3 regions of the Paenibacillus sp. SAFN-054 genome follow, and region 2 is predicted to be linked to each of the others. Evidence: riboswitches for the same ligand, from Rfam matches in the RefSeq annotation. Region 2 holds a riboswitch; each other region holds the start of a gene.
What was found. Region 2 has a riboswitch for cyclic di-AMP ahead of ACTHPM_RS14625 (hypothetical protein). Riboswitches for the same ligand answer to the same signal wherever they lie in the genome.

Region 1 (9,752 bases), on a different contig from region 2:
CTACCCCCCGTTTCCCGTCCATCGTACAAGATGAAGATGCCTCTTTTCCATTTTATAGGACTCGAATGATTTCCGACAAGCCTGATTAGTCAAAAAGGGCACCGGCAGACTAGCCTGCCAATGCCTTCTGTCACATTCATTAAAAACCGCGCAAATACGGCTTCGGTATCTTCTCATCGCCATGGAGCGCCTGTGATGCATGCAAGGCCCAATACGGATCCTTCAGCATCCCTCTCCCCACAGCGACGAGATCCGCTTTCCCGTCAAGAACAACCTGCTGCGCATCCTCGAACCGATCCAGCCTGCCGACCGCGATGACCGGAACATCCAGCTTGGTTTTGATCTCTTCCGCGAGTTCCACCTGGTAACCCGGCCCTGCTTTCGGTCCGCCGTTCGCCCCAATATGTCCTTCACCGCCCGAGGAGATATGAAACACATCCACACCCGCTGCTTGATATCGGCGGCAAACTTCGGCAATATACTCGACGTCGTACCCTCCATCCACATATTCTTTGGCGGATACGCGCATGATCACAGGCATGTCTACCGGTACGGCCTCCCGCACGGCCTTGACCACTTCTTCGCCAAAGAGCGGAAGGTCCTTGCCATAAATATCATCCCTCTTGTTGGTTAACGGGGAATGGAACTGATGAATCAAATAGCCGTGAGCGCCATGGATTTCGATCGTGTCAAAACCGGCCTCGACGGCTCGTCTTGCTGCTTCTTTGTATGCCTGTACCATATCTTTCACTTCATCCGTGGAGAGCGCACGCGGCACACTGTATTTTTCATCGAAACGGATCGCTGAAGGGGCTACGGGCGGATTCGCATCCTCCGCTTTTCGGCCGGCATGGCCAAGCTGGATTCCGATTCGGGTACCGTAGGTATGTACCTCGTCGACAATGCTGCGATAAGCAGGAATCTGTTCATCGCTCCAAAGCCCCGTATCCTGGCTCGTAATGCGTCCGTCAGGACGGATGGCTGTCATTTCGATAATTATCAGGCCTGCTCCGCCGACAGCCCGGGATACATAATGCACAAAGTGCCACTTGTTTGGAATTCCATCCTCCGCCTGCACCGAATATTGACACATCGGCGGCATGACGATCCTGTTTTTCAATGATAAGCCCTTTAGGACATAAGGTGTAAATATATCAGCCATGTGTTCAGTCTCCTTTCCGAGAGCCATAATCTGAAGATACCCATATTTATGCAGGTCTAATATGAAACACCTATATATTATATACGCTTTTCAAGTATTTATGGAAACGGGCGAGAGAGCCTTGGTCCATCTATAATCCTTTCCATTTCGGGGCATAACAGTATAGACAATCCAATGGCTCTGCCAGCATTCCCCTAGAAAGGAGTCCGTGCCGCATGATCAGAACTTATTTCAGCAAAATATGCGCGGTAACGCTTGTCTTTACTCTGTTATGTCCCGAAGCCGCTTTGTATGCGGCAAGCCCGGAAAATCCCGCTGCTCCGCGTCCGGTACAGGAAACCAGCACGATAGAAAAAGCGGAAAAGCATCAGGAAAAACAGATACTGACCCTCGGCCAACTGATTAAAAAATATCCGGATACCTTCAAAATTCATGGCCCCCATGTGAAACAGATCGCGCTTACCTTCGATGATGTACCAGATCCGCGGTTTACACCGCAAATTCTTCAAATTCTCTCGGAGAACGGCGTCAAGGCAACCTTTTTCGTTGTGGGCAGCCGGGCCCAGAAGCATCCGGAGCTGGTGGCACGCATTGTTCGCGAAGGTCATATCATCGGGAATCATTCCTACAACCACCCCCAGTTTCACAAGCTGACGATGGCTGAATATATGGACCAAATAGTGCGTACGGAAAAAATACTCTACGGCATTACCGGCTACAAGCCGAAACTGATCCGTCCCCCATACGGGGATATAACGGAAAGTCAGCTGCGATGGGCCAAGCGTGAGGGCTACAAAATCGTTAACTGGAATGTCGATTCCCTGGACTGGAAAGGCATCGGCAAAGAAGCGGTGAAACGGAACATCATGGCAACGGCAGGACAGGGCTCCATTATTCTTCAGCATGCCGGTGGCGGCACGACCTCGGATCTATCCGGCACGATTGGCGCTCTGCCGGAAGTCATCCGTGACTTGAAGAAAAAAGGCTACACCTTTGTTACATTACCCAAACTTCTCAAAGTGCTAAAGGACAAATAAAAACAAGCAGCCTCGACCATCAAATGGTATAAGGCTGCTTGTTTGCGTACATGCGTATGTGGGTAATTAGTATAAAGATAACGATTATTTAATAAAGTACAATTCTACGTTCTGGAAACCAAAGTTGCTTACTGACTGCTGGCTTCCTGGAACAAAGATATCGATGCGGTTGCCCTTGATGGCACTGCCTACATCTTTTGCGGTAGCGACGAAAGCTTTTTTGGGAAGACCCGCAAAATCATGTCCAGTGACAAGCACTTTCGTTCCGAGCGGAATAATGGATGGGTCCACGGCGATGGTACCGAGTTCGAGCGGATTACCGAAATAGTCGACGGCACCCCATTTGCCATTTTCGCTTGCCGCAGCAGAGTATGCTGTAGCTTTGACTTTCAGGGTTTTATTATACGTAAAGGTTTTACCCCATGCTTCCACGATTTTTTGCTCCGAATCCACGCTAAGCGAAGCCGCGGTGATCGATGCCGGCGCGGAATCCGCGTAGGCCTTCATGGTTTCAACTCCGGGAATGTTAAGCTTCAATCCTCCATAGATGTTCGTGGCTTGTACGTTAGGATTAGCATTCATCAATTGATTTAGGTTGACGCCATATTGTTTCGATAGTGTGTAGAAGGTATCGCCTTCCTTGGCCACATGTACAGAGTCCGCATGGACAGGAACGGCTTGTACCGCCAATGTGATGCCGATTGCAGCTGCGATAAATTTCAATCCTTTAAATCTCTTCTTCATAGTTCCTCCTTAAAATCCTTCAGTGCCTGCGAGGTTAGCTGTCGGGTTCGGATTGAGGAGACAACCCTACGTTACAATCACGATTCACCCCAAGTGACTAAGTCTTTCACGGTAAAAATAATCCCCCGCACTTTGTGTTCCAAAGTTTTGGCTTACTCAATATATCACAATTTTGTAACCAGTGCGCATGAAAATGTTACCATATTGCAACTATTAACACTATAACTTCCGTTATCAGAGTTAGAAAGTTACTAATTGCTTAAAAATTTAAATCGCGATTTGCGTTAAAATGATTACAAATTCTTCATTACATACGAAATAAGCCCCGGCGAGAAATGGATTCTCGCCGGGGCTTATTTCGTATGTGCTAGAGTACTTTGCTCAAGAAATCTTTCGTACGTGCATTCTGCGGGTTGCCAAATACCTGGGACGGTGTTCCTTCTTCCATGATCTGACCGCCGTCCATAAACAGGATTCGGTCTCCTACCTCACGGGCAAAGCCCATCTCATGTGTGACAATGACCATGGTCATGCCGCCCTCAGCCAGCTTCTTCATGACTTCAAGAACCTCTCCGACCATCTCGGGATCCAGCGCCGAAGTCGGCTCGTCAAACAGCATGACATGGGGCTGCATCGCCAGAGCACGCGCGATAGCAATGCGCTGCTTCTGACCGCCTGACAGCTGCGAAGGATACGCATTCTTTTTATCGGCGAGGCCGACGGTACGCAGTAAATCCACCGCGATCGTCTCGGCTTCCGAGGAAGCCATTTTTTTCACCTTCAATGGGGCAAGCATAATATTTTGAAGCACAGTTTTATGCGGAAACAGGTTGAACTGCTGAAATACCATGCCCATTTTCTCACGGGTCAAGTTAATATTATGTTTACGATCCGTAATGGACTCGCCCTCAAACGTAATTTCGCCGCTCGTTGGCGTTTCGAGCAGGTTGAGGCAGCGGAGGAACGTACTTTTCCCCGATCCGCTGGGTCCGATCACGACTACGACTTCCCCTTTGGCGATTTCAACGTTAACGCCTTTTAATATTTCGAGCTTCCCGAACGATTTGTGCAGATCCTTAACGGTGATCATCCGTATTCAGCCTCCTTTCGAACAAACCAAGCAGCTTGGACAGCGTGAAGGTCATAACAAAATAAATGGCGGCAATGATTAAGAGCGGCTTCAACGACTCATAAGTAATGGTCGTGACAGCCTGCGCTTGATACATCAGATCGGTCACGCCGATAAACGATACGATCGAGGATTCTTTAATGATGGTAATGAATTCGTTGCCGATGGCCGGCAGCACGCTTTTGACGGCCTGCGGCAAAATAATGTGCCTCATGGTCATGGCTTTACCCATGCCGAGAGAACGGGCAGCTTCTGCCTGCCCTCTGTCCACGCCCTGAATGCCGGCGCGGAATATTTCCGCCAGATAAGCCGAGCTGTTGATCGAAAGCGTAATCGCTCCGGATTCAATGGGAGTCAGCTTGATGCCGAACGATACCAAACCGTAATGGATGATGAATAGCTGCACGATCATTGGGGTACCCCGGAGGAACTCCACCCATACGGTTCCCACAAAACGGAGCAGCCCGAACCGGGACATCCGCAGCATGGACACGAGCATGCCCAGAATGAAGCCGCAAATGACTCCGATCGCTGCAAGCAGCAGAGTATATTGGATGCCCGTTCCGAAATAGGAACGATACGTCCAGAACGTCTCGAATATGTTCATGAAATCCTTACTTCCTTCCTCGATGCCGCAAACAAAAAATAGCGAAGGATATCCGCTATTTTTCGCGTTCGATTATTTTTGAGCCGCAAGATCGCTGGCTTCGGATACGAATTGTTCAATTTTCTTATCGGAGTTCAGCCGGTCGAGTGTTTTGTTGATTTGCTCCACCATCTCCGTATTTCCCTTTTTCACGCCGATCGCATATCCGTCTTCCTTGTAATCAGGCACAGCATCAGCAATCGCAAGTCCCTTGACGTTCTTCAGAAAGGCTTCGGCAACCGGCTTTTCCATGATGGAAGCGTCGACACGGCCGGAGTTCAGCTGCATGATGATATCATTGATCTTTCCGAGTCCTGTAATTTTCGCTTTTGGAATGGTTTTGGCAATGTCCTCTTGAATCGAGCCGGTCTGAATGCCGAAGGATACTCCTTCAAGCGATTGCATCGTTGTGTACTTATCTTTGTCCTTTTCGCGGACGACTACAGCCTGCTCAGCTTTATAGTAGTTGTTTGAGAAGTCAATTGCTTTCTTCCGTTCCTCATCGGGTGTCATGCCCGAGATGACGAAGTCAACGCGGCCGCTCGAAAGTTCTCCAAGCAGTGCCTTGAAATCCATGTCCTTGACCTCAAGCTTCGCGCCCATGTCCTTCGCGATCTCTTTGGCAATCTCAATGTCGAAGCCGACGATTTGATCCTTGCCGTCAATCATTTTATGGAACTCGTACGGAGGGAAATCGGCGCTTGTCCCAAGCACGAGCGTTTTGGCACTGGCATTCGTTGCACCGTTATCCGGTGCGGCTGCCTCATCCTTGTTCTTATCTCCGCATCCTGCAAGCAGACTTCCTGCGAGCATCAAGCATAACGTTAAAGTACCCCATTTTTTCATCATCTATCTCTCCTGTCCATATCCTCATGTTGTTGCGCTTAGTATGGTCATGTTTGCGATTCATCATTACCCTTACGAAAGCATGTTTTATACTACAACAAACTGCATGATTATGCAATGTAATTTTCATACAAAGCAACTCGTTTTCAACAAATTGTCAATAATAATGAATTGTCCATAGATTAATATTCCTTTGGTCGATAAAAAGGGTTCTTTAAGTTCGACCAATTCCAATATCATGTTTAAATAACAATCAATTTTTCACTACTTAATTTTAACATTTATTGGTGGTTTATTTTGCTGATATGTAAATAACTATCGTATTTATTTCACCCCGTTGTTTAGCCTTTCAAACAGTCCATTTCGTATTTATTCATTTCTATACATTTCAAGGTGAATAATGCTAAAAATGGAGCTTCAAGCATGACCCTCTCCCCTAACGGAGCATAATAACGTAATCCATGGCAGTTTGCGGCAATGGTTCATTCTTCCTAGTTTCCGGTTATTAAATAGCTAGACATTATCAGGAGGTGTAGTCATGCTGCTCGAAGCTTTATATCATGTGCCCCGCGACAAGTGGGCTTATGCTTACGATCCCAAAACCATTCATCTGCGTGTCCGCACCAAGAAAAACGATGTGGACTCCGTTGTCGCCATGACCGGAGACAAATATGACTGGGACTCGACTTATTTTGAAATCACGATGGAAAAGGCGGCATCCGATGAGATGTTCGATTATTGGGAGGCTTCCGTTCTTCCCAAATACAAACGTTTGAACTACGGATTTCGGGTTACGGCAGGAAGCGAATCGGTTTACATGCTGGACAACGGAATTTATCATGACTGTCCCGCTCCTCCGGGCGGTTATTACGAGTTCCCCTACATACATGAAATCGATGTATTCAAGGTGCCGGACTGGGCTAAGGACGCTGTATTTTATCAAATCATGCCTGAACGTTTCGCGAACGGCGATCCGAACAATGACCCGGAAGGGACAGAAGCCTGGGGCGGCCAGCCAAAAACAGACAACTACTTCGGTGGAGATTTGCAGGGGGTTCTGGATCATCTTGACGATTTGGTAGACCTCGGCATCAATGCGATATATTTCACTCCGTTGTTTAAGTCACCTTCAAATCATAAGTACGATATCGTGGATTACAAACAGGTAGATCCTCATTTTGGGGACAACGCCCTGCTCAAGGACGTTGTGGAAGCCTGCCATGAGAAAGGCATCCGCGTCATGCTGGATGCGGTATTCAACCACTGCAGCGAGAGCTTCCCACCATTCCAGGACGTGCTCAAAAACGGAGAACAATCAAAGTATGCCGACTGGTTCCATGTGAATCAGTTCCCTGCACGCGTCGAAAATGGCATCGCCACATACGATACCTTCGGCTTCTTCGGCAACATGCCAAAATTTAATACGGCGAACCCGGAGGTCAAAGAGTATCTGCTCGACGTAGCCGAATACTGGATTAAGGAAATCAAGCTGGACGGGTGGCGTCTGGATGTGGCGAACGAAGTGGATCACCACTTCTGGCGCGACTTCCGCAAGGTCGTTAAGAACGCTAACCCGGATGCTTATATCGTGGGAGAAGTATGGAGCGATTCCCTTTCCTGGTTGGTCGGGGACCAATTCGATTCCGTTATGAACTATCCATTCGCCGATAAAGTACTTGAGTTTTTCAATGGAGGGATGGATGGTGCAGCCTTCTCCGACCGCATGAGTTCTCTGCTGATGCGTTATCCGCAGCAGACCAACGAAGTGGTATTTAATATGCTGTGCAGCCACGACACCCCCCGCCTGCTGACTCGCCTCGGCAGCGACAAACGCAAGCTGAAGCTCTCAGTCGTCTTCCTCTTCACCTATATGGGGACGCCATGTATCTTCTACGGCGATGAGGTTGGTATTGCAGGCGATGGAGACCCTGACTGCCGCAAGTGCATGGTCTGGGATCCGGAACAACAGGACCGCGAGCTTTACGATTTCTACAAAATGATGATTCATTTGCGCAAATCCAATAAGGCCCTTCGCGAAGGCCGCTTCCGCTTCCTGAAAGCCGAACCGGGCAACCCATGCATCATCTATGAACGTGCGGACGATTCCATCCATTTCACGATCTGGATGAACAACACGGATCAGAAGCAGACCCTCTCCCATCCGATGGTCACCACCGATTGGCGTGACGCCTTGACGAACGAGAAGGTTAAACCAACGGACGGTATGATGAATATTTCCCTGGATCCGTTCGGATACCGGATTTTGTACCGGAACATTACCAAATAACCTTTATCAGAATAAAGAAAGGAGCATCCGAAAGTCTTGGGCCAAGACTTCAGATGCTCCTTTTTTGGTGCCTGAATCGTTATTCCTGATTAACCTTTGCCGCTGATGCGCTTATAAATATTGCTATACTCCTGGGCCGAGACATTCCAGCTGTAATCTCCGCTCGTGGCATTTTTTACAATTTTGTTCCAATGATCCGGTTCCTTGTAAAAAGACATGGCGCGGCGGATGGTATGCATCATATCGTGCGCGTTGATATTCGTAAAGGTGAATCCGTTCCCCTGCCCCGTAAACTCGTTGTATGCGTGTACCGTATCGTTAAGTCCTCCGGTCTCCCGGACGACCGGAATGCTTCCATATCGCAGCGCCAGGAGCTGGCTGATACCGCAGGGCTCAAAGTTCGATGGCATAAGGAAGATATCGCTCGAAGCATAAATTTTACGGGATAACGCATCACTGAATGTAATTTGGGCTGACAGTTTTTCCGGATGACGCTGCTCGGCTTCCCTGAACCAATGCTCATATGCGCTGTCTCCCGTCCCCAGGATAACGAACTGCATATCATCAAGGGTCAGCATTTCGTCCAGCACCCTCACGACCAAATCCAAGCCCTTGGAATCCACCATGCGTGTAACCATCGCAACCAGCGGTGTTTCGGCGGATACGGGCAGATTCAGTTCCTCCTGCAGACGGACTTTGTTTTCTTTTTTCTTCGCGATGCTTGACCGGTATTTGACAGCAAGATGCGGATCCGTGGAGGGATTATAGCTTTTGGTGTCAATGCCATTGACGATCCCGCTCAGCTTCGGGCCGAGGGAATGGAGTAAACCTTCCAGTCCGTATCCAAAGTGGGCCGTTTGAATTTCATTCGCATAGGTTGGACTGACTGTCGTGACATGATCGGAATAGACGATTCCGCCCTTCATGTAATTGACGTTGCCGTAGTATTCCAAGCCGTTCATCGTGAAATAGCGGTTGCCTAGCTCAAGCAGTTCCCCCAGTACCTCGTAAGGGAAGACGCCCTGATACAGCAAATTATGAATGGTGAATACCGTCCGGATTTCATAGTAAAAAAGATCATGACGGTAGTGAGCATCCAAAAGAACGGGAATCAAGGCCGCATGCCAGTCATGGCAGTGAATCACGTCGGGTTGAAAATCGATGATCTTCAATATTTGCAGCACACCGCGGTTGAAAAATGCGAAGCGTTCACCGTCATCCCCGTATCCGTATACCGCGTCGCGGCCAAAATAAAACTCATTATCGATAAAATAATACGTAATGCCGTCATGCACGAGCCTTTCAATGCCGCAGTACTGGCTTCGCCAACCCACCGGAACATAAACCTCACCTAAATGCTCCATCTTGTCCCGGTACTGTGATGGGATGCCGCGATACTTGGGCAGAACGACACGGACATCGGCACCGCTGCGGGAAAGTGCCTGCGGCAAAGCGCCGATGACATCCGCAAGTCCTCCTGTTTTAATAAATGGTACCGATTCCGCTGCAGCAAATAATACCTTCATGCTTCTTTTCCTCCTTTGGCCGTATTTCTGGATGTCGTAGTTGCTGATGATGGTTGTAAAGCCTTGGCTTTGCGGGATGCCGTTCCGGCTCCCTTGGAGCGGCGCGGCTTTGATGCTGCAGTGCCGTCCTCCTTCGCCCGGCTCCCCGCCTCCCTTTTGAGGATGATAAAGCTCAGCGGCGGCAGGTTCAGCTCGATGCTGTGTAATTGATCATGCCATGGAATTTTCTCGGAAGGTATAGACCGTGTAACAGATGCCCCCTGCCCGCCGTATTTAGCATCCTCACTTTGAAAAATCGGCATATAACTGCCTGAGCGCGGCACGCCAATCCGGTACTGCTGTCTTTCCACAGGCAAAAAGTTAATCAGCACGAGG
Region 2 (9,752 bases):
TCCTTTCCAACATCCCTGGTCCCAAGCCGCCTCCAAGCGCATGCTCCTTCCTTCGCTCCCCCAAGCCAGGGCTCCAGCAGCTCGGCATCCCCCACGACCAGATCCAGCCGTTCTTCTCCGTTCATATATTCCAGAAAAGAATCCGTCCTTGTAAAACCGATGATCCGCAGCGAGCTGCCGCGATCACTCACATGCACATAATGATGAAGCGCCTCCAGATACTGCGGTTCTTTCACAGCAAGAACTACCTTATATGCTACCGTCAGGCCCACTCCCTCCTTTTCACAGCATAAAAAAACACCGTCTCGCAGCCGCGCTTAGCGGCTGAAGAAACGGTGCTTCCGTTATCAGCTTGATAAATGGAACTAAACATACCTTAGTTCCTTTTTATGGGATTGATCTCAATTAGGAATTTATCATATCCTCGGATGAAAAACAATACAAAAAGTGTAAAATATCTACATTTTAAATCCAAGGTCTCAAGACGGCCATCGGAAGCCCTTTACAAAAACCGCTTTCGCAGTTCCGGCGTCGGAAGCAAGCACTGTTCGTCTTTACCGAACCAACGGTATCGGTTACGGGCGACATATCTATACATCGTGTCCCGCAGCGGCCGCGGTAAGATAACAAAGATATACAGGAGCGGCCAGGGCATTCTCATTTGGCGGAAAATTCGCAGTACCGCGGCCGAACGAACATAGTATTGTCCATCCTCGATAAGGACCACCGTGTCCACCTCATCCGGGGGCAGGCCGCCCTTTTTCAGCAGCTCGGCGCCAATATCGGATTGCAGCGAAGCGAACCGGAATTTGGCATGCGGGTCCCGTTCGATAATAAAGCGCGTAAGTCCCTGGCATAAATGGCATACTCCGTCTATAAGTACGATCCTCTCGATGCTCCCCGTCTCCGGCCCGTGTTGATCCTTCATCCTTAGGCACCTCCTGGACTTAAGTATCGTACGCAACCCTTAATATATCAAGCTATATAGGGATTAACCCGCATCCCTGCCAAAAAATCAAGACAAAAAGAAAAAAGCCCGGGTAGCTTCCCGCGCCTGTATCTTTGGTTCGGCAGATTACTTGGCAGCAGCCAGCGCCTTGTCGATCCATTGGTTTTCTTCGATTTGCTGAGTCAGCTCGCCTTTGTAACTCTCGATGCATTTGCAGATGAAATCTTTGCGGCACACAGGACAAGGCGTTTTTTGCAATCGGCTGATGTTTGTCATTTTCCATTCCGGAAAACGGCTATAGAACACGCGGCACACGGTTCCGTCAGCCAGATTGAGAATAAATTCATACAATCCGCTTTGCTCGTTGCTGCTGGCTTCCTTCATGTTCGCAATCACTGGTCTGTAAGACATATCATCACCCGTTTATATAAATTTCTTGCCTTGAACACTAATCAAGTATCAAGTACCTAGACATATTAAAGAATTTTAAACTTCATGTCAATAAAAGGTTACGTCAAATCGCCTGCCGCTATGCAGTTTATGTCCAATTATGGCCAAAAAACCGGCCGGAGGCTACGCCAACCGGTACCGGTTTTTCAAACATAACTTTCGGCCGCTTACGCACCCGTTATACAACATTCAGCTCCACGTCGATATTGCCGCGCGTCGCTTTGGAATAGGGGCAGAATTCATGCGCCTTCTTGGCAAGATCCTCCGCTTGGGAGCGCTCGATTCCCGGCATTTTGATGTCCATGCGGACAGCCAGGCGGAATCCTCCATCGCTCTCGTCCTTGCCAATCATTACATTCGAATGAATCTCCACGTCCTGGAGCTTCACGCCTTCTTTACGGGCCACATTGGCAAGCGCGCTTTCATAGCAGGCACCGTAGCCTGCCGCGAAAAGCTGCTCGGGGTTGGTGCCGCTGCCGCCGGAGCCTCCCAGCTCTTTGGGCATGCTGAGATCATGCTTCAGGACTCCGTCGGATGATGCGATCGAACCTTCACGTCCGCCACGAACTGTCGCTGTAGCTGTGTATAGTGCTTCCATCTTCACCGTCTCCTTTTTCCTGAAAATAACCTACTCCTTTCATTAAAGCAGTACGCCCCATTTGAAACCTGAGCGGCTTTTCATTCATATAAATTGTATAACCGCATAAAAGTTTCCCTAGACAAACATATTTGAGTGAGTACAATGAATAGTAACCTGTTTAATATATAAGAATAATCGCAATCAAGGGTGTGATATAGATGAAAGATACCGGAATGGTCGACTCCAAGAAATCGAAAACGTGGACCAAGCCAGAGGAACGGTCCTCGCTGTCAGAACTTAACCACTCCATGAGGGTTCCCCTTAAGGGGTCTACCTTTCGCAAATTTCTAGCTTTTGTGGGCCCCGGCTACCTTGTCGCTGTCGGCTACATGGACCCGGGCAACTGGGCGACGGATATTGCGGGCGGCTCCCAATTTGGATATTCGCTGCTGGCCGTCATCCTGCTGTCCAACCTGATGGCCGTGCTGCTTCAGTCGCTGGCCAGCAAGCTCGGCATCGTCACAGGCCATGATCTCGCCCAAGCCTGCCGCAGCCAATACAGCAGACCGGTTACCATCGGCCTCTGGCTCCTATGCGAGCTCGCAATAGCCGCCTGCGACCTGGCGGAGGTGATCGGATCGGCCATCGCGCTCAAGCTCCTTTTCGGCATACCGCTGCTCTACGGCGTGCTGATTACCGCAGTGGACGTCCTGCTGATCCTGCTTCTGCAGCATAAGGGATTCCGGGCGATCGAAACACTGGTCATCGTGCTTGTGCTGACCATTGGCGCGTGTTTCGGCGTCGATCTGTGGCTGGCGAAGCCGGATGCAGCCAGCGTCTTTGCCGGATTCATTCCGACCGCCGACCTGATCACCGACCATCAAAAATTGTACATCGCCATCGCGATACTGGGCGCGACGGTCATGCCGCATAATCTGTATTTGCATTCTTCTATCGTACAGACCCGGCAGTACGAAAATACGGACCAAGGCAAACGGCAGGCCATTCGCTTCTCCGCCTGGGATTCCACAATTGCCCTGACAGTGGCGCTGTTCATTAACGCGGCGATCCTGATCGTCTCTGCAGCGACATTCCACAAAGCGGGGATGACGGAGGTCGCCGACATCAGCGATGCATATCACCTGCTGACCCCGCTGGTGGGAACGACGCTCGCAAGCATTTTATTTGCCGTTGCCCTGCTTGCTTCCGGCCAAAACTCGACGCTGACAGGTACCCTGGCAGGCCAGATCGTCATGGAGGGGTTTCTCGATATCAAGCTCCCCCAATGGCTCCGCCGGCTGATCACGAGACTGATTGCCATCATTCCCGCCGTCATCGTGACGATCATCTCCGGCGAGAAGGGAACGGAGGAGCTGCTGATTCTCAGCCAGGTCATTCTGTCGCTCCAGCTTCCGTTCGCGGTCATTCCGCTCGTCAAATTTACCGGAGACAAGAAGATCATGGGCAAATTCGTCAACAGAACGTGGGTGAAAATCCTCGCCTGGAGCGTTTCCGCCATTATCGTCGTGCTGAATCTCTTTCTTATTTATCAGACCTTTATGGGCTGATCCTTAGGATCATATGCAAAAGTCCGCATGGATCGTCGGAAGACGCCATGCGGACTTTTTTAATATGATGCGCTTAATAACTGTGCTATTTGCTTCCCAGCTCCTGCAGAGCCAGGTTCAGCTTGAGCACGTTGACCCGCTCCTCGCCGAATACGCCAAGCTCCCTGCCTTCCGTGTGTTTCTCCACCAGCTGCTTTAGCTGCTCCTCCGGAATGCCACGCAGCCCGCTGATCCGCGGAATCTGAACCGACGCGGAAGCCGGCGTAATATGCGGATCCAGGCCGGAACCGGAATTGGTGATCAGGTCGATCGGCACTTCACTGACAGGAACCTTAGGATTCTCCTTCTCCCACTGCGTGATCGAGTCCTTCACCCGCTGCAGCAGCTCCGGATTGGACGGGGCATAGTTTTTGGAACCCGAGCCGGCGCCGTCGTTGTCGATGCTGGAGATCCGCCCTTGGAAAAAGGATGGATCCGCAAAGGTTTGACCGATCAGCTCCGAGCCGACCGTACGGCCCTCGCCGTCCTTGACCATGCTGCCATTCGCCTGGTGCGGGAAAATCAGCTGCGCCAGCCCGGTGCTGGCCAGCGGATAGGCGATGCCGCAAATCACGATGAACAATAAGCTGGAGCGCAGTGCCATGAGCCAAATGGAGCCATGCGACACTTCTTCGAATTTCGCCGTTGTCTTCATTGTATATCATCCTTTTTCATAAGCTTGTGATGGGAACTTGCCCATTCTCTCTATAAGTTAACGCCTTAAATCCACAGATGTACGACAAGGTCAATCAGCTTGATGCCCGCGAACGGCGCGATCACACCGCCGAGCCCGAAGAGCATCAGGTTCCGGCTTAAGAGGCGCGCCGAGCTCATCGGCTTATATTTGACGCCTTTCATGGCCAGCGGGATGAGCAGCGGAATAATGACCGCATTGAAGATCAAGGCGCTCAGGATGGCCGACAGCGGCGATCCGAGATGCATGATGTTCAGCGCATCCATTTGCGGGATGGCTACCATGAACATCGCCGGGATGATGGCGAAATATTTGGCCACGTCATTCGCGATGCTGAAGGTGGTCAGCGCTCCGCGCGTCATCAGCAGCTGTTTGCCGATCGCCACGACTTCAATGATTTTGGACGGATCGGAGTCCAGGTCGACCATGTTCGCCGCTTCCTTGGCGGCTACCGTGCCGCTGTTCATCGCGATCCCGACATCCGCCTGGGCCAGGGCCGGCGCGTCGTTCGTGCCGTCCCCGGTCATGGCGACGAGCTTGCCTTCCGCCTGCTCGCGCCGGATGACGGCGATTTTGTCCTCCGGCTTGCTCTCGGCAATATACTCATCCACGCCGGCCTCCCGGGCGATCGTGGCAGCGGTCAGCGGGTTATCCCCGGTACACATGATCGTCTTGATCCCCATCTGCCGCAGCTGCTCGAAGCGTTCCTTCATCCCCGGCTTCACGGTATCCTTCAGATGGATCAGCCCGTAAATTCGGCTGTCCACGACGACGGCCAGCGGCGTGCCGCCTTCGGATGCGATGGCGTCGGACTTCGCCGACAGGTCGGACGGAATGCTGCCTCCTTGCGACTGAACCCACTGCCGGACCGCATCGACCGCGCCTTTGCGGACATGGCGCCCATCCTGCAGATCGATGCCGCTCATCCGCGTCTCCGCCCTGAATTCGATAAATTCGCCGCCTGCGGCAAGCGTTTCATCATAATGCATCGTTTGCTTTTTCATCAGCTCCAGCACGGAGCGTCCCTCCGGCGTTTCATCCTTAAGCGAGCTTATCGCGGCCCAATAAGCCGTTTCGGCCAAGGATGCGTTCCCGGTAGGAATGAATTGGCTTGCCATCCGGTTACCATAGGTGATGGTGCCGGTTTTATCCAGAATCATCGTATTGATGTCGCCGGAGGCTTCCACTGCTTTACCGGACATCGCCAGCACATTGAACTGGGTTACGCGGTCCATCCCGGCAATCCCGATGGCGGAGAGCAGTCCGCCGATGGTCGTCGGGATCAGGCAGACCAGCAGTGAAATCAATACCGGGATGTCCAGTGATACGCCCAGATGCTTGGCAATCGGCGCCAGCGTCACGACGACGATCAAGAAAATGAGCGTCAGCGTCGTCAGCAGCGTGTTCAGCGCAATTTCGTTCGGCGTTTTTTGGCGCGACGCGCCTTCGACGAGCGAAATCATCCGGTCGATGAACGACTCACCGGGGTCGCTCGTAATGACGACCTTGATCTGGTCGCTGACCACCCGGGTGCCGCCGGTCACGGAGCTGAAATCGCCGCCCGCTTCCTTAATTACCGGTGCCGACTCGCCGGTGATGGCCGATTCGTCGACGGAAGCGAGACCTTCGATGACTTCGCCGTCTCCCGGAATCATTTCACCTTGCGATACGACGACCATATCGCCTTTGCGCAGCTCGGTCGAATTGACGACCTTGATTTCGGAACCGACTATTTTGTTTGCCGTCGTTTCCTTTTTGCTCTTCTTCAGGGAATCGGCCTGCGCCTTGCCCCGCCCTTCGGCGAGCGCCTCCGCGAAATTCGCGAACAGGACCGTAAAGAGCAGGATCAGAAACACGGTCAGGTTAAAACCAAGACGCCCGCTTGTATTGAAATAGGCCGGAAACAGGACCATTAACAGCACGACCAGGGTGCCCACTTCCACCACAAACATGACCGGATTTTTCATCATGACAACCGGGTTCAGTTTGATAAAGCTATCTTTCATGGCATGCTTGATGATGCTGCCTGTCAGCATGCTCTTGCGTTGTCCGCTCATGACTCTCTCCACCTCATTTATTCTAGGAATTGAAGCCATTCCTTAATTTCAGCATTGTTGGGCAATCCGCTATCGCAGTGTCAGATATTCCGCTATCGGACCTAACACCAGCACCGGCAGGAAGGTCAATGCCCCGATCAGGAGCACGGTACCGACCAGAATGCCTGCGAACAGCTTCGTATCCGTATGGAAGGTGCCGATCGATTCAGGTACTGTTCTTTTCCGGGACAAGGAGCCTGCCACGGCCAGAAGAGCAATAATCGAGACATACCGTCCGAGCAGCATGACAAGCCCTGTACTGACGTTCCAGAACACCGTATTATCGCCCAATCCTTCGAAGCCGGAGCCGTTGTTCGCCGCGGAAGACGTATACTCGTACAAGGATTGGCTCAGCCCGTGATACAGCGGATTGGACAAGCCGTCCGTTCCCAGATGGGTCATGAACGAAATGGCCGTCGGTGCCAATATGATGAGCGGATGCGCAAGGATCGCGATGGCGATCAGCTTCATTTCCCGGCTCTCGATTTTGCGGCCCAGAAACTCCGGTGTCCGTCCGACCATGAGGCCGCATATAAAGACGCCCAGAATCGCATACATCATCATGTTGACGAAACCAACGCCCTTGCCGCCGAACACGACGTTCAGCATCATTTCGGCCAGCGGGGCCAGCCCGCCAAGCGGCGTCAGCGTATCATGCATGTTGTTGACCGAACCGGTCGTCGCCGCGGTGGTCACCGCCGTAAAGAGCGAGGACTGCGCTACGCCAAACCGGACCTCCTTGCCCTCCATGCTGCCTTGCGCGCTGTTGATGCCCAGCTCGTTAATCAGCGGGTTGCCGCTCTTTTCCGAGAAATAGGCCAGGCACAGGAACGCAATGAACAGCGTCATCATGGCCGTAAAGATGATCCAGCCCTGCTTGCGGTTCTTCGCAAAGCGCCCAAAGGTATAAGGCAGCGCCGCCGAAATCGTCCACATGCTCAAAATTTCGATCACGTTCGTCAGCGGACGCGGATTCTCAAAGGGATGCGCCGAGTTCGCTCCGAAGAATCCGCCGCCGTTCGTTCCCAAATGCTTAATGGACTCCAGCGAGGCCACCGGCCCCATGGAAATATGCTGCACGGCTCCGCCGAGCGTATTGACCGTTACAGTAGGATCCAGCGTTTGCGGGACCTGCAGCGCCACCAGCACCAAAGTCACGATCAGGGCAAGCGGCAGAAAGAGACGGGTATGCGCTTTGACGAAGTCTTCGAAAAAGTTCCCCAGGCCGCCCCCTCTGCGGGTAATCCCGCGCATAAAAGCAATCGCAATGACAAGGCCCGATGCTGCGGACGTAAACATCATCATCGTAATGACAATCATCTGTCCAAAATAAGACATGCCGCTCTCGCCGCTGTAATGCTGAAGATTCGTGTTCGTCATGAAGCTGATGACGGTATTAAAGGAAAGGCTTGCTTCCATATTCCCCGTTTGATTCGGGTTGACCGGCAGCCCTCCCATCAGTCTTAGAACGATATAGCTGACCGCCACGAGCACGATGTTGGTCGCAATCATGCTGAGCGCATACTTTTTCCAATTCATGCCTGAGCGGTTTTTCAGGCCGATGATACTGTAGAACAGCTTCTCCACGGGCCCGAAAATCTTGTCCGTACGGTTCGCCTCGTTGGAGAACACATGATATATATAGCTGCCTACCGGCTTGACCAGCAGAAGCAGTACAGCAATAACAATACAAATCTGCAGGATATCCAAAATTGCTTCCTCCTCATAAAAAGCGGTTATTCATGCTTTAAAACCGTTCCGGATGGATCAGGGCATAGACCAAATAGACAAATACGAGCAGCGCCAGGACCATAACCACGATCATTTGTCTTCCCCTCCCCCATCCACGACATGGCCGCACCACATCAGGAACAGCAGAAAGACGCCGAATACTCCTGCGAGTGTCAATATCATCAGAAAGTCCATCATGCTACAATTCTCCCCTTTTACATTCCCGATTGAGCTATTATTTCAGCAAGAACCCGACCTCGCCGTTCAAGGTATGGATGATGTGATTCGCTCCGAGCCCCCGATAAATTCCCGGCGAATTGTCCGCACGTGTAATGACGTAGATGGGACGTGACGTCCAGGGTCTGCAGATTTGCAGGTACCGGCAGGTCAGATTGAGGCTGTTCTCAAAAATAAAAATCCGGCCGACCCGCTGCCCGGGAACGACCCACTCATCCGTATGGTTCGTATGAATCCGAATGATGTGCGTCGCCCCAAGCTTCCTCAGATCGCGTTCTTCCTTCAAACTATTGGTGAGCACGGCAAAAGGCCGTTTAAGATAGATCAAAAGCTTAATAAATTTGCGGCCGGCCTCATTTGGCGCGGTTACGATGATGAGTTCCTCATCCACGACTTTGCGTTCCTCCTTCTGGCAGCTTCATCCGAGCCTGCAAATAAAAACGGCCGCAGGGAAAGAGGACCTTTCCCGCGGCCGATCAATTCATGACGAAAGAAAGCCATGAAAATATGCTCACGACAAATGCTGCCTCTCCCTATACGCTTACGAGGTTAGCTGACGGATTAGGGCGTGAGAGTCGCCCTTCCCTCATTGTCCCTTCTTGGGACAGAGGAATTCACCCCGGCTTCGTATGCCCGTAAAGCCATACGATGCGTTGGTTCCCCCGCTTCCGGCCCGGCCGGAATTAAGCGTTAAAGACATTCACATGTAATTTGGTTTGCTGCTTCCAAAGCTATTTTTGGCAATAAAAAACCACAGAGGTCAATTGATCCCCTGTGGTCGACGGATATCGATCACAAGTTTCATCATTCCTCTCTCAAACAACGCTTACGAGGTTAGCTGACGGATTCGAGCGGTGAGAGTCGCTCTACCCGTGTTTCGGATCCATGGCATCCGATTGTCACGGGATTCACCCCTGCGGCATCACCTGCTTCCGACTCTCACACCGGATAACTGGGATACGCGCGATTGGTTCCCCCGATTTCCGCCCTTTCGCGGGCAGAAACTCAGCGATTCAAAAATGGAAACGTCTTGAATTACGATTTGAATCATACACCCGCTTGCAAATCATGTAAAGGTACCGCGAAAACCCTTAGCGTTTAAAATGTAATCATTTTCGCTAAGGTTATCGCTTACAAAAGTTTATATCTCCTCCAAACTCACGGATACTCCCTATTTCACCGGTTCTTGCAAAAGCTGCTTTAGCCTTCGTTCCTCCATTCAGCCCATAAGCATCGTTTTTTTATAAACCGGCGTGAGAGGATGCAAATGCGAGATAACCGAAGATAAACAACCATCCTGAGGGCAGGTCCGGCAGGAATGCTCCGAAACCGGGTGCCATATCCGCAAACCTGCGGCCTCTTCTGTTTTACAAACCCTACGGCATCCTATATCATAAATGCCAGTTTA
Region 3 (9,752 bases), 620 kb from region 2:
TTGCTGAAGCACATGACATCCAAAGCGGTTATCGAGAAAATTTCCCTTGCCAACGGCGGTCTTCCGGCTGCTGCAGGCGTAGAGACCAAGGGCGCAACCCAAGTCGCCAATGACGGCTTTGCTCTGGCAGCGGGCGCACCTTCGGTGAGCAGACCGATCGATAACGTGGTTTCGCCTGAGACGTTCTCGACGCTGCGCGCTGGCGTTGCCTCCGTCGTCACCGGCAAAAAGTCCCCGGCTGACGTGCTCAAGGAAGCCAAGGAAATCGAGGATGCCAATAAGAAGTAAGAGATTGATTCCAGCCTGACCACGCCGTCTCTTTGGAGGCGGCGTCCTCTTTTAAGCACCCCGGATGCTAGAGAAAATAAAACTCAAGTGGTGATGAATATGAAGGGCGATCGAAAGTATATCTGGATGTTTTTATTTCCGATGGCAGCGTTTTTGACCGTATTTTTGTACTATCCCTTTTTTAAGAGCTTTTATCTCAGTTTTTATCGAACCAAAGGATTTTACGATAAGAAATTTATCGGATGGGACAATTATGACCGCTTAATATCGGATAAGCTGCTTGGCGCGGCCACACTCCATACGCTGGAAATCATGCTTTACGTTATCATTTTTCAGGTGGGTATCGCCCTGATCCTTGCGGTCATGGTCGATAATATCCCCAAACTCAAAGGGTTCTACCGATCCGTATTCTTTTTCCCCGTCGTCATTTCCGGTACGGCAATTTCATTGCTGTTCGTTCTATTCTATAACTACAATTTCGGACTGCTTAACAACCTCCTCGCCAACTTCGGGATTGAGAAGATTCTGTGGCTCAGCGAGAGCAATGCCCTCAGGGCCGTCGCGGTTCCGACGGTATGGCATTATGTCGGCTTCTATTTCGTGCTGTTCGTGACGGCCATGTCCAAAATACCGGAGGATTATTACGATGCAGCCAAGCTGGAAGGCATCACGGGCTTTAAGAAAATGGTTAAGCTTACGATTCCGTTAATTCTAAGCGACATCAAGGTTGTCATTACGCTTGCGATCACCGGTACCCTGAAAGTTTTCGACTTCGTATGGGTCATTTCGAGAGCGCAGAACGGTACGGATGTCCTGGGAACCTACATGTACAAAAAAGCGATGGTGGACCAGAATTTCGGCTACGGCTCAACGGTCGCCATTTACATGGTTGTGCTCGGGGTCGTCATCGCCCTGCTTGCCAATCGACTGTTAAAAAGCGAGGAAATCACATACTAAGCTGTTAATTAGGGGTGTAATTGTTATGCAGCCAGCTATTCGCAACGGACGAGAAATCCAGTACACAAAAAGAAAACGCCATTTCCGTTTGGGAACGGTCTTCATGTATCTTGTATTGTCTCTCTGGGCTTTAACGACCATCTATCCGCTGTTTTGGATTGTCAATAACTCCTTTAAGGCATCCAGAGATGTCATGAACAAAACCTTCTCACTGGCGACCGATCCCGTTTTTACGAATTATACGAACGCCTTTGATCGAATAAATCTGGGAAGAAGCTATGTCAACAGCCTGATCATGTCCGGGAGCACCGTAGTGCTCGTTCTGCTGTTCGGGGGCTTAGCGGCTTACGTCTTGTCCAGGTTCAACTTTAAAGGGAAACGGTTCATCCAGTCCATCTTGTATGCCACGCTGCTCGTGCCCGCGTTTGCCACTGTCGTACCGGTGTATGAGCTGCTGATCAAGACGAGCCTGGTGAATACCTACTGGGGATTGATTCTGCCGCAAACGGCAGGCAATCTGACCTTTGCCACGCTGGTGATAGCGGGTTATATGGCGACGATCGCCAAGGAGCTGGAGGAAGCGGCCTTCATGGACGGCTGCAACCGGTGGCAGATGTTCATGAAAATTTTTATGCCGGTATCGCGGCCGGTTTTTGCCTCGGTAAGCATTTTCGTGTTTTTATGGTCATACAACGACCTGTTCTCGGCCTTGATCTTCGTGAATAAGGAGAAGGTCCGTCCGATTGTGGCATTATTGAATGAAATCAGCTCGCAGTACGGAACCGACTTTGGTTTGATGGCAACGGCGGTCACTTTGACCGTAATACCGATTTTACTCATCTATATTTTCATTTCCAAGTTCATTCAAAAAGGTTTGACAGAGGGTGCGGTTAAGGGTTAAGCTTCAAGCTTCTATTACCTTCCCCATCAAGAGAGAGTGGGATGTGAAGCAACATCAGCTTCATAGCAGCAGCCAAAGCCGCTAAACACACTTTGCGTGTATTTAACGGCTTTTTTGGCATGTGTGGATACCTGCTATTTAGCAGGTATCGTATAAGCATATGTTTCCGTTTCGTTGTTATAGCTGTTTCTTATCAAAAATGGATTTATATGGGGCGCTTATGATTAGACGTTACCCGGTGTCCGAGTGTTTCGATTTATGAGAAAAAAATGTACTTGTCATTCAGCAAGATAGATCACTTCAACAAAATAAAGAGTTACAGCATCACCTCGTATGCTTGCTTCGAGTTAACCGATTGTATTACAATGCTTTTAATTTATTGTTCGCATCACATATATTCAAGAAGCAATGAAGGAAAGAGTAAGCGGAGCAAGCTCCAGACAGGGACGGACTGCCGGTAGACTGAGAGCAGCCGCGGAACGCTGTCCGCCGAAGTTCATTCCCGAGCCGGTATCTGAAGGGCTGCTCCATGCAGACGGTAGGAATACCCGTATCCTTGCGTTAAAAGGCTTTAAGTGAGACATGCCTCTTTTGTATGGGGATGTCTAATAAGGGTGGTACCACGACTCCACGTCCCTTGCGGACGGGAGTCTTTTTGTTTTATATACAGAAAATCAAAGGAGAGATCAGAGATGAGTCAGGGTAGATTGGAAGAGCTGCGCAATCAATTGGATGAGGTGAACCTGGAGCTGCTGGGATTGCTGTCGAAACGCGCCAGCATCGCGCAGGAGCTCGGTGCTGAGAAGGAGAAGCAGGGCGTTCCGAAATTTGATCCTGTGCGCGAGAAGGAGATGCTTGATAAGCTGGCGGCGAGCAATGAAGGACCATTCGATCATGAGACGGTGCGCCATCTGTTCAAACAGATTTTTCAAGCTACGTTGACGCTGCAGGAGGTAGACCATAAGAAGCATCTGCTCGTCAGCCGCAAGAAAAAGAAGGAAGATACGCTGATTACGCTCGGAGACGTGACGATTGGCGGCGGAAGCCCGATCATGATCGCCGGTCCATGCTCGGTCGAGAGCTATGAGCAGGTGCGCACCGTGGCCGCGGCCCTGAAAGAAGCGGGCATAACCGTCATGCGGGGCGGTGCATTCAAGCCGAGAACGTCCCCGTACGACTTCCAGGGGCTTGGTATCGAAGGCCTGAAAATCCTCAAAGAGGTTGCCGCGGAATTCGGCCTGAAGACGATCAGTGAAATCGTCGATCCGGCCCATATCGAGCTGGCCTGCGATTACATCGACGTTATTCAGATCGGCGCGAGAAACATGCAGAACTTCGAGCTCCTGAAAGCGGCGGGGGACGTGAAGACGCCGATTCTGCTGAAGCGCGGCCTGGCGGCGACGCTTGACGAATTCGTGCATGCGGCGGAGTACATCGTTTCCCGCGGCAATACGCAGGTGATGCTGATCGAGCGCGGCATCCGGACATACGAGAAAGCGACGCGTAATACGCTGGACATCTCGGCGGTGCCGATCCTCAAGCAGGAAACGCATCTGCCAGTGCTGGTCGACGTGACCCACTCGACCGGCCGCAAGGATATTTTGGCTCCTTGCGCCAAAGCCGCGCTCGCCGCAGGAGCCGACGGCGTCATGGTGGAGGTGCATCCGGACCCGGCCACGGCGCTTTCGGATGCCGCGCAGCAGCTGAATATTCCGCAGTTCCACGATTTCTACGCAGAGGTCAAGAAGTCGGGACTCATGTAAGCCTCTTAGGATACCCTGCCCTTTTCTTGTGGGTATTTACGGAATCGAGGAACTGGAGGGTAAGGCCATGCTCCCTGAAGAATATATCTGTCCAGCCTGCTCATATATTTATTGCTGGCATTAATTCTGAGGGAGGGCTTGGAAATGGAAGAACAGCTATTTGAACACCGGTTTTGGCTGCAAATTTTAGGCGATCACGCGAGGTTTATCTTTAACGCCCTGCCGTCCAGCGAAGCAGAGGATGTCCGGAAGGCGCAGCAGTTTATAGCCTTGTTCGACCGGCTGCTGGAGCAGGCACGGGCTTTGAAGGAGCAGGATCAGCAGGCGATGGACCAATTGAATGAGCAGGCGTATGAGGCAGTGGTGAGTCTGCGCGCATTCAAGCTGGATTTGCTGGACCGGCTGCTTCTCGGCAAGATCGTCATTGGGCTGTCTCCGACGTTCATCAACCATATGGTCAACGAGCTCGAAGAATATGAGCGGATATTAACGGAGCTGCGCCAAGGAAAACCGGTTCCCCGTTATCACCCCCTGCACCATGACCTGCTGTGGCTGCCGGACGCGGCGTTTCATTCGGCGTCCATCGCGTCCGATCTCGACGGGGTAGAGCGAAGGCTGATACGTAAGAGCAAGGAGTTCGAGCAGCATTTTAACGAGTTTTATTTAAAAGCGCTTGAGCTGGTCGGCTATTTGCGTACGATGAAGCCCACCTACCCTTCGGTGAGTAAGTTCCATCAAGACGTCGACCTCGAGATGTCCGCCTTTATGGCATTCCTGCTCGAGGTGGAGGAGCTGGATATCAGCGCCGAGCTGCTAAGCCGCCTGAACCGGCTCGTGCCGGACCATATGTACAGGGAAGAATGCTATTACCTGCACAAGCTGTCGCAGTTCGGCGAGGTACCGCGGCCGGACTGCGATCCGGCAAAGCCGAGAGTGCAGTGATCCGGCATGAACAAGCGATTTGAAAGCACCGCAGTCTGCTTCCGATGGAACGTCGGGAGGACGGCTCGCGGTGCTTTTTTACGTGGCTAAAGCCCATTTCGGCATCATTACGGCATTTCAAAAGGATTACCCGGTGTAACCTTTTTTGATATGCTATAGAAAATAAGCTGTAAGTACGTAAGCCTAGAAAGGGACGATCATCGTGACGCTGCAACAATTGAAATACGTTATCGAAGTAGCCAACCGGGGATCCATGAATGAAGCCGCCAAGCGCTTGTTCATATCCCAGCCCAGCCTGTCCAATGCGATCAAGGATCTGGAGGCGGAAATTCAGGTGACGATATTCGAGCGAACCAATAAGGGGATTTCACTGTCCAAAGAGGGGGCAGAGTTTCTCGGATATGCCCGCCAGGTGATCGAGCAGGCGGAGCTGCTGGAGGGCCGCTATTTGAACGCCAAGCCTTCCCCGCAGCATTTTTCGGTATCGACGCAGCATTATGCTTTTGCGGTCAACGCCTTCGTAAACCTGGTACGGGAGTATGGACATGAGGAATATGAGCTGGCTCTGCGCGAGACCAAGACCCACGAAATCATCCAGGATGTCAAAAGCCAGCGCAGCGAAATCGGCATCCTGTATCTGAACGAGTTCAACAGCAAAGTCATCAACCGATTGTTAAAGGATGCGAATTTGAAGTTTACGAGCCTGTTTACGGCCAAGCCGCATATATTCATCAGCGTGCATAATCCCTTGGCCAAGCAGGCGTTAGTCACAATCGACCAGCTGCAGGATTATCCGTACCTGTCGTTTGAACAGGGGGAGTTTAATTCTTTTCACTTTTCCGAAGAAATTCTCAGCACGCTGTCTCATCCGAAAAGCATCCGCGTCAACGACCGGGCGACGCTGTTTAACCTGCTGATCGGGCTGAATGGTTACACGATATCGACGGGTGTGCTGAGCGCCGATCTGAACGGCAATGAGATTATCCCGGTTCCGCTGGATATCGAGGAGACCATCAACATCGGGTGGATTTGCCACCAGAATGCCGCTTTGACCAAACTGGCTGCGGCCTATATCGAGGCGCTGCAGGCCGCTATTGGCACCGTTCGGGTTTTATAAGTTTCATCGTGAATTTGTTATAGCTTTTGACTATAGCCAGCTATAGTTAATCGGAGTTACGGTATAACCGGAATTGTGTGATATCTTTCTCTTATCGAGTTGAAAACTTAAGCGCCGAAGGAGAATGAACGATGAGCACAATTAGGGAACAAGCAAAACGAAGACAGGCAACCCCTTATAGATACGACCATGTCGGAAGCTTTCTGCGTCCGGAAGTACTGAAGGAGGCACGGAGCCAGTACCAGAAGGGCATCCTATCGGCCGGAGAGTTGAAAAGGATCGAAGATGATGAAATCGTCAAGCTGGTGGAGAAACAGAAGGAAGTCGGCTTAAAAGCGGTGACGGACGGCGAGTTTAGGCGTTCCTGGTGGCATCTGGATTTCATGTGGGGGCTGGATGGCGTCGAAAAACAGGTTGTAGATCGCGGATATGTATTCCAGGGTGAGGAGACGAGAGCAGAAACCGCGCGTCTCTACGGGAAAATCGGCTATACGGGACATCCGTTCGTGGAGCATTTCAAATTTTTGAAGCAGGCTGCGGGCGATGACGTCGTCGCGAGACAAACGATTCCTGCGCCGGCCCAGTTTCTGGCCGAGCTGCAGCGGGCGGAGAACAAAGAAAGCACCGAAGCGTTCTATACCAGCACGGAAGAGCTCGTAGCAGATATCGCTAAAGCCTACAATGCGGCCATCCGCGACTTTTATGAGGCAGGCTGCCGCAGCCTGCAGCTGGATGACTGCACATGGGGCATGCTTTGCGACCCGAACTACTGGGAAGCTAGGCAGCAGGAAGGCGTCGACGTCTCGGAAATCACGAAGCAGTACGCCAAGCTGAACCAGGAAGCGATTACCGGCCTGCCGGAAGATCTGATCATCACGACGCATGTGTGCCGCGGCAACTACCATTCGACTTGGGCTTCCGCGGGCGGTTACGGGCCGGTAGCCGAAACGCTGTTCGGGGTGGATCATATCGACGCATTTTACTTGGAATTCGATACGGATCGGGCAGGAGACTTTGCCCCGCTGAGATTTATAAAGGATCAGCAGGTCGTGCTGGGGCTGCATTCCTCCAAGACAGGCGACCTGGAAGACAAGCAGGAGATCGTGAGCCGGATCAGGGAAGCCGCGAAGGTGGTGGACATCAACCACCTCTGCCTTAGCCCGCAGTGCGGATTTGCTTCGACCGAGGAGGGGAATATCCTGACGGAGGAAGAGCAGTGGAAGAAGCTGGCCTTTATCAAGGAGATTGCGGACGAAGTCTGGAACGAATAATATAGAAGCTTTAAGCCGGGATTATAAGCAAACCGCCCCTGAACATGCATTCAGGAGGCGGTTTTTGCTTGTTCTCTGATGCCGCTGTCTGAAGGAAAAGGGAATGGAACAAAAATGTTCACCTAAACGAAAGCAACGAGGAGCTAATGAACGAAAAGATAAGACTTCTCAGGATAAGTGCCTGCTATTTCAGGAAACGCAACGAAAAAGCCATTAATTCTGTGGAACCCATGCTTTACAGTTTGCCTGCTCAGGCGTATATTCAGTTCATTGTTAGCTTTTGAAGGAATGACACGGAATTACGCTGAGTTTTCGCTTGTGAAAAGCGGGGGAACCACGAACCGCAATGAACGGATTTTGCCGGATGGCCGAATCTGTCCATGCATGGGGTGAATCGGAATAAGTCATGGAGGGGAATGACATCCATGCCGTCCGTAGGGCAACTCTCACTGCCCGAATCCGTCAGCTAACCTCGTAAGCGTCGCTAAGAGAGAGGAGTGAAACTGTGAGCTTTTAAAATCAGCACAGGGTATCCGCTCTGTGTTTTTGTGTGCGCAAATTGAATAGATGTCTATTTCGCTGAATTTCCGCCAGGAGCGGAAAGCGGGGGAACCGGCCGTGACAGAAAGGTTGTCACATGGGGTGAATCTCATTGTAATGAGTAGGGCTACTCTGAAGTCCGAATCCGTCAGCTAACCTCGCAAGCGTATCAAGAGAGACGATCCTTACGATGCGATGAATCAAGGCTTTTTTGGCCTTGCCCTGAAAGCGTTGAAGAGAGGTCCTCTTTTCAATGCTTTTTTTGTTGTCTTTTTTATCTGCCTGAGGGAAGGCATCTTAGACATCATGTTAAGGTAGAGAGGAGAAGGAAGTTGCCCAACATACAAGTAAACGGAACAACCCTATATTACGAAACACACGGCAGCGGCGCGCCAATCGTCTTTATCCACGGACATCTTTCGACTCATCATATGTTTGAGCCGCAGGTCGAATATTTCAGCAAAAGGGCCAAGGTGATTGTGCTCGATTTAAGGGGCTATGGCAATTCCGGCAAATTAAACGTCGAAGTGGAGGATATCATCGATACGCAGTGCATGGATCTGAACGAGCTGCTGGAAAAGCTGGATTTGACCAAAGTCACGCTCGTCGGTTGCTCCAGCGGCAGTCTGCTTGCCCAAAAATTCGCTGCTTACCAGCCGGATAAAGTGAATGCACTCGTGTTGGTTGACAGCTATTTCTACGGTCCGTACGGAACCCGCAGCGGGATTTGGAAATTTTTTGAGGCCTGCAGCTGGTTGTCCTATTATCTTCCTGCGGAATTCTTTCTCCGGTCGCTGCGGGTGACATATAACCGGTGGGTACCTGCATACAGCATTTTGCGGGATGAGCTCTTTCACAAGCGTCCGACGGAGTCGATCAAGCAGCGCATGGCCCTGCTCAAAATCGACATGGACTCGAATTCGACAAGGCTGCGAATGCCCATTCTATGCGTAGCCGGCAGACAGAGCGAATGGTTCGTCAAACAAATGAACAAGGCTGCGGAGATGTTTTATTACGCCCAGAAAGCCGTCATCGACGATGCCATTTACCCGAGCCATCTTTGCCAGCCTCAGGAGTTCAACCGCATTCTTCTCAACTTCATGATCGATGAAAAGGTGATGGCATGAACCCGAATCCGTCAAGGGCGCCATCCTCCTTAAAAGAAACAGTAACAACGGCAACCGATTGCTGTTGTTGCTGTTTTTTTGTTAAACTGATCTTACAAGACGGAAAGGAGACGATCCACATTGGGTAGAAAACAATCTTTTACGGAAACAGAGCTGCTTGACGTGACGAAAAGATTAATATTGGAGCATGGTTACGACGGATTTCATCTTAAACTCCTGTCACAGCATCTCCCTGGAGCCAGAAGCACGATTTACCAATATTACTCCAATAAAGAAGAAATCGTTGCTGCTTGTATGAAGCGGGTGATTTCGAACGTATTAGAAAATGCATCATCCATCGATGAGACGGACCCTATGATCGCTCTCCGACAGTTACTTCATGTTTATGTTGAAGAATCCAGGCTTCATCAACTCCTTGGTGATGCTCAAAAAATACATTCAGATCATATCAAGGTGATCGATGATCTTCAATTTATTGAGAGGGCGCATTCGAGTCTCAAGGTTCAGCTCGCACGCTTGTTTGAACAGGCACAAAAGGAGAACAATTTAAGGGAGGATATTCCCCTACCGGTACTTATCGGTACTTTTTTTAACCTGATTAATACTCCGAATATGCTGAATGTCCCGACAGATCAATGGAGCGATCTCTTGTTTCAAGTATGGATCGGAGGCTCGGGGAGGTCATAGAAACTCGAATCTATTTTGACACAAGTGTCAAATATATGATTTAATAGATGGGGACTGCGATGTGGTTCGTCTATTTTGACACAAGTGTCAAATAATTAGGAGTGAGGAGTTGGAATCGCATGTTTTTGGCTATGAAGGAATTAATGCATAGTAAGATGA

Region 1: another riboswitch for cyclic di-AMP. It lies ahead of ACTHPM_RS06850 (3D domain-containing protein); the one in region 2 lies ahead of ACTHPM_RS14625 (hypothetical protein).
Region 3: another riboswitch for cyclic di-AMP. It lies ahead of ACTHPM_RS11780 (alpha/beta fold hydrolase); the one in region 2 lies ahead of ACTHPM_RS14625 (hypothetical protein).

Annotation. Positions count from the first base shown of each region.
Region 1 is NZ_JBQCKS010000001.1:1,458,084-1,467,835, forward strand. It holds gene ACTHPM_RS06840 (NADH:flavin oxidoreductase/NADH oxidase) at 140-1,162, opposite strand; gene ACTHPM_RS06845 (polysaccharide deacetylase family protein) at 1,378-2,199, shown strand; gene ACTHPM_RS06850 (3D domain-containing protein) at 2,284-2,943, opposite strand; cyclic di-AMP (ydaO/yuaA leader) riboswitch at 2,952-3,106, opposite strand; gene ACTHPM_RS06855 (amino acid ABC transporter ATP-binding protein) at 3,311-4,033, opposite strand; gene ACTHPM_RS06860 (amino acid ABC transporter permease) at 4,020-4,679, opposite strand; gene ACTHPM_RS06865 (transporter substrate-binding domain-containing protein) at 4,752-5,564, opposite strand; gene ACTHPM_RS06870 (alpha-glycosidase) at 6,103-7,851, shown strand; gene glgA (glycogen synthase GlgA) at 7,941-9,377, opposite strand; gene glgB (1,4-alpha-glucan branching protein GlgB) at 9,374-9,752, opposite strand, start outside.
Region 2 is NZ_JBQCKS010000002.1:689,413-699,164, forward strand. It holds gene ACTHPM_RS14580 (hypothetical protein) at 1-236, opposite strand, end outside; gene ACTHPM_RS14585 (thiol-disulfide oxidoreductase DCC family protein) at 503-928, opposite strand; gene ACTHPM_RS14590 (hypothetical protein) at 1,076-1,360, opposite strand; gene ACTHPM_RS14595 (organic hydroperoxide resistance protein) at 1,578-1,997, opposite strand; gene ACTHPM_RS14600 (Nramp family divalent metal transporter) at 2,198-3,547, shown strand; gene kdpC (potassium-transporting ATPase subunit KdpC) at 3,633-4,241, opposite strand; gene kdpB (potassium-transporting ATPase subunit KdpB) at 4,307-6,337, opposite strand; gene kdpA (potassium-transporting ATPase subunit KdpA) at 6,407-8,086, opposite strand; gene kdpF (K(+)-transporting ATPase subunit F) at 8,124-8,201, opposite strand; gene ACTHPM_RS14625 (hypothetical protein) at 8,343-8,735, opposite strand; cyclic di-AMP (ydaO/yuaA leader) riboswitch at 8,867-9,044, opposite strand; cyclic di-AMP (ydaO/yuaA leader) riboswitch at 9,152-9,365, opposite strand.
Region 3 is NZ_JBQCKS010000002.1:67,607-77,358, reverse strand. It holds gene ACTHPM_RS11820 (ABC transporter substrate-binding protein) at 1-288, shown strand, start outside; gene ACTHPM_RS11815 (carbohydrate ABC transporter permease) at 415-1,245, shown strand; gene ACTHPM_RS11810 (carbohydrate ABC transporter permease) at 1,271-2,146, shown strand; gene ACTHPM_RS11805 (hypothetical protein) at 2,555-2,725, shown strand; gene ACTHPM_RS11800 (bifunctional 3-deoxy-7-phosphoheptulonate synthase/chorismate mutase) at 2,839-3,909, shown strand; gene ACTHPM_RS11795 (DUF2935 domain-containing protein) at 4,054-4,851, shown strand; gene ACTHPM_RS11790 (LysR family transcriptional regulator) at 5,054-5,968, shown strand; gene ACTHPM_RS11785 (5-methyltetrahydropteroyltriglutamate--homocysteine S-methyltransferase) at 6,100-7,239, shown strand; cyclic di-AMP (ydaO/yuaA leader) riboswitch at 7,532-7,735, shown strand; cyclic di-AMP (ydaO/yuaA leader) riboswitch at 7,807-7,962, shown strand; gene ACTHPM_RS11780 (alpha/beta fold hydrolase) at 8,112-8,906, shown strand; gene ACTHPM_RS11775 (TetR/AcrR family transcriptional regulator) at 9,027-9,593, shown strand; gene ACTHPM_RS11770 (ABC transporter permease) at 9,713-9,752, shown strand, end outside.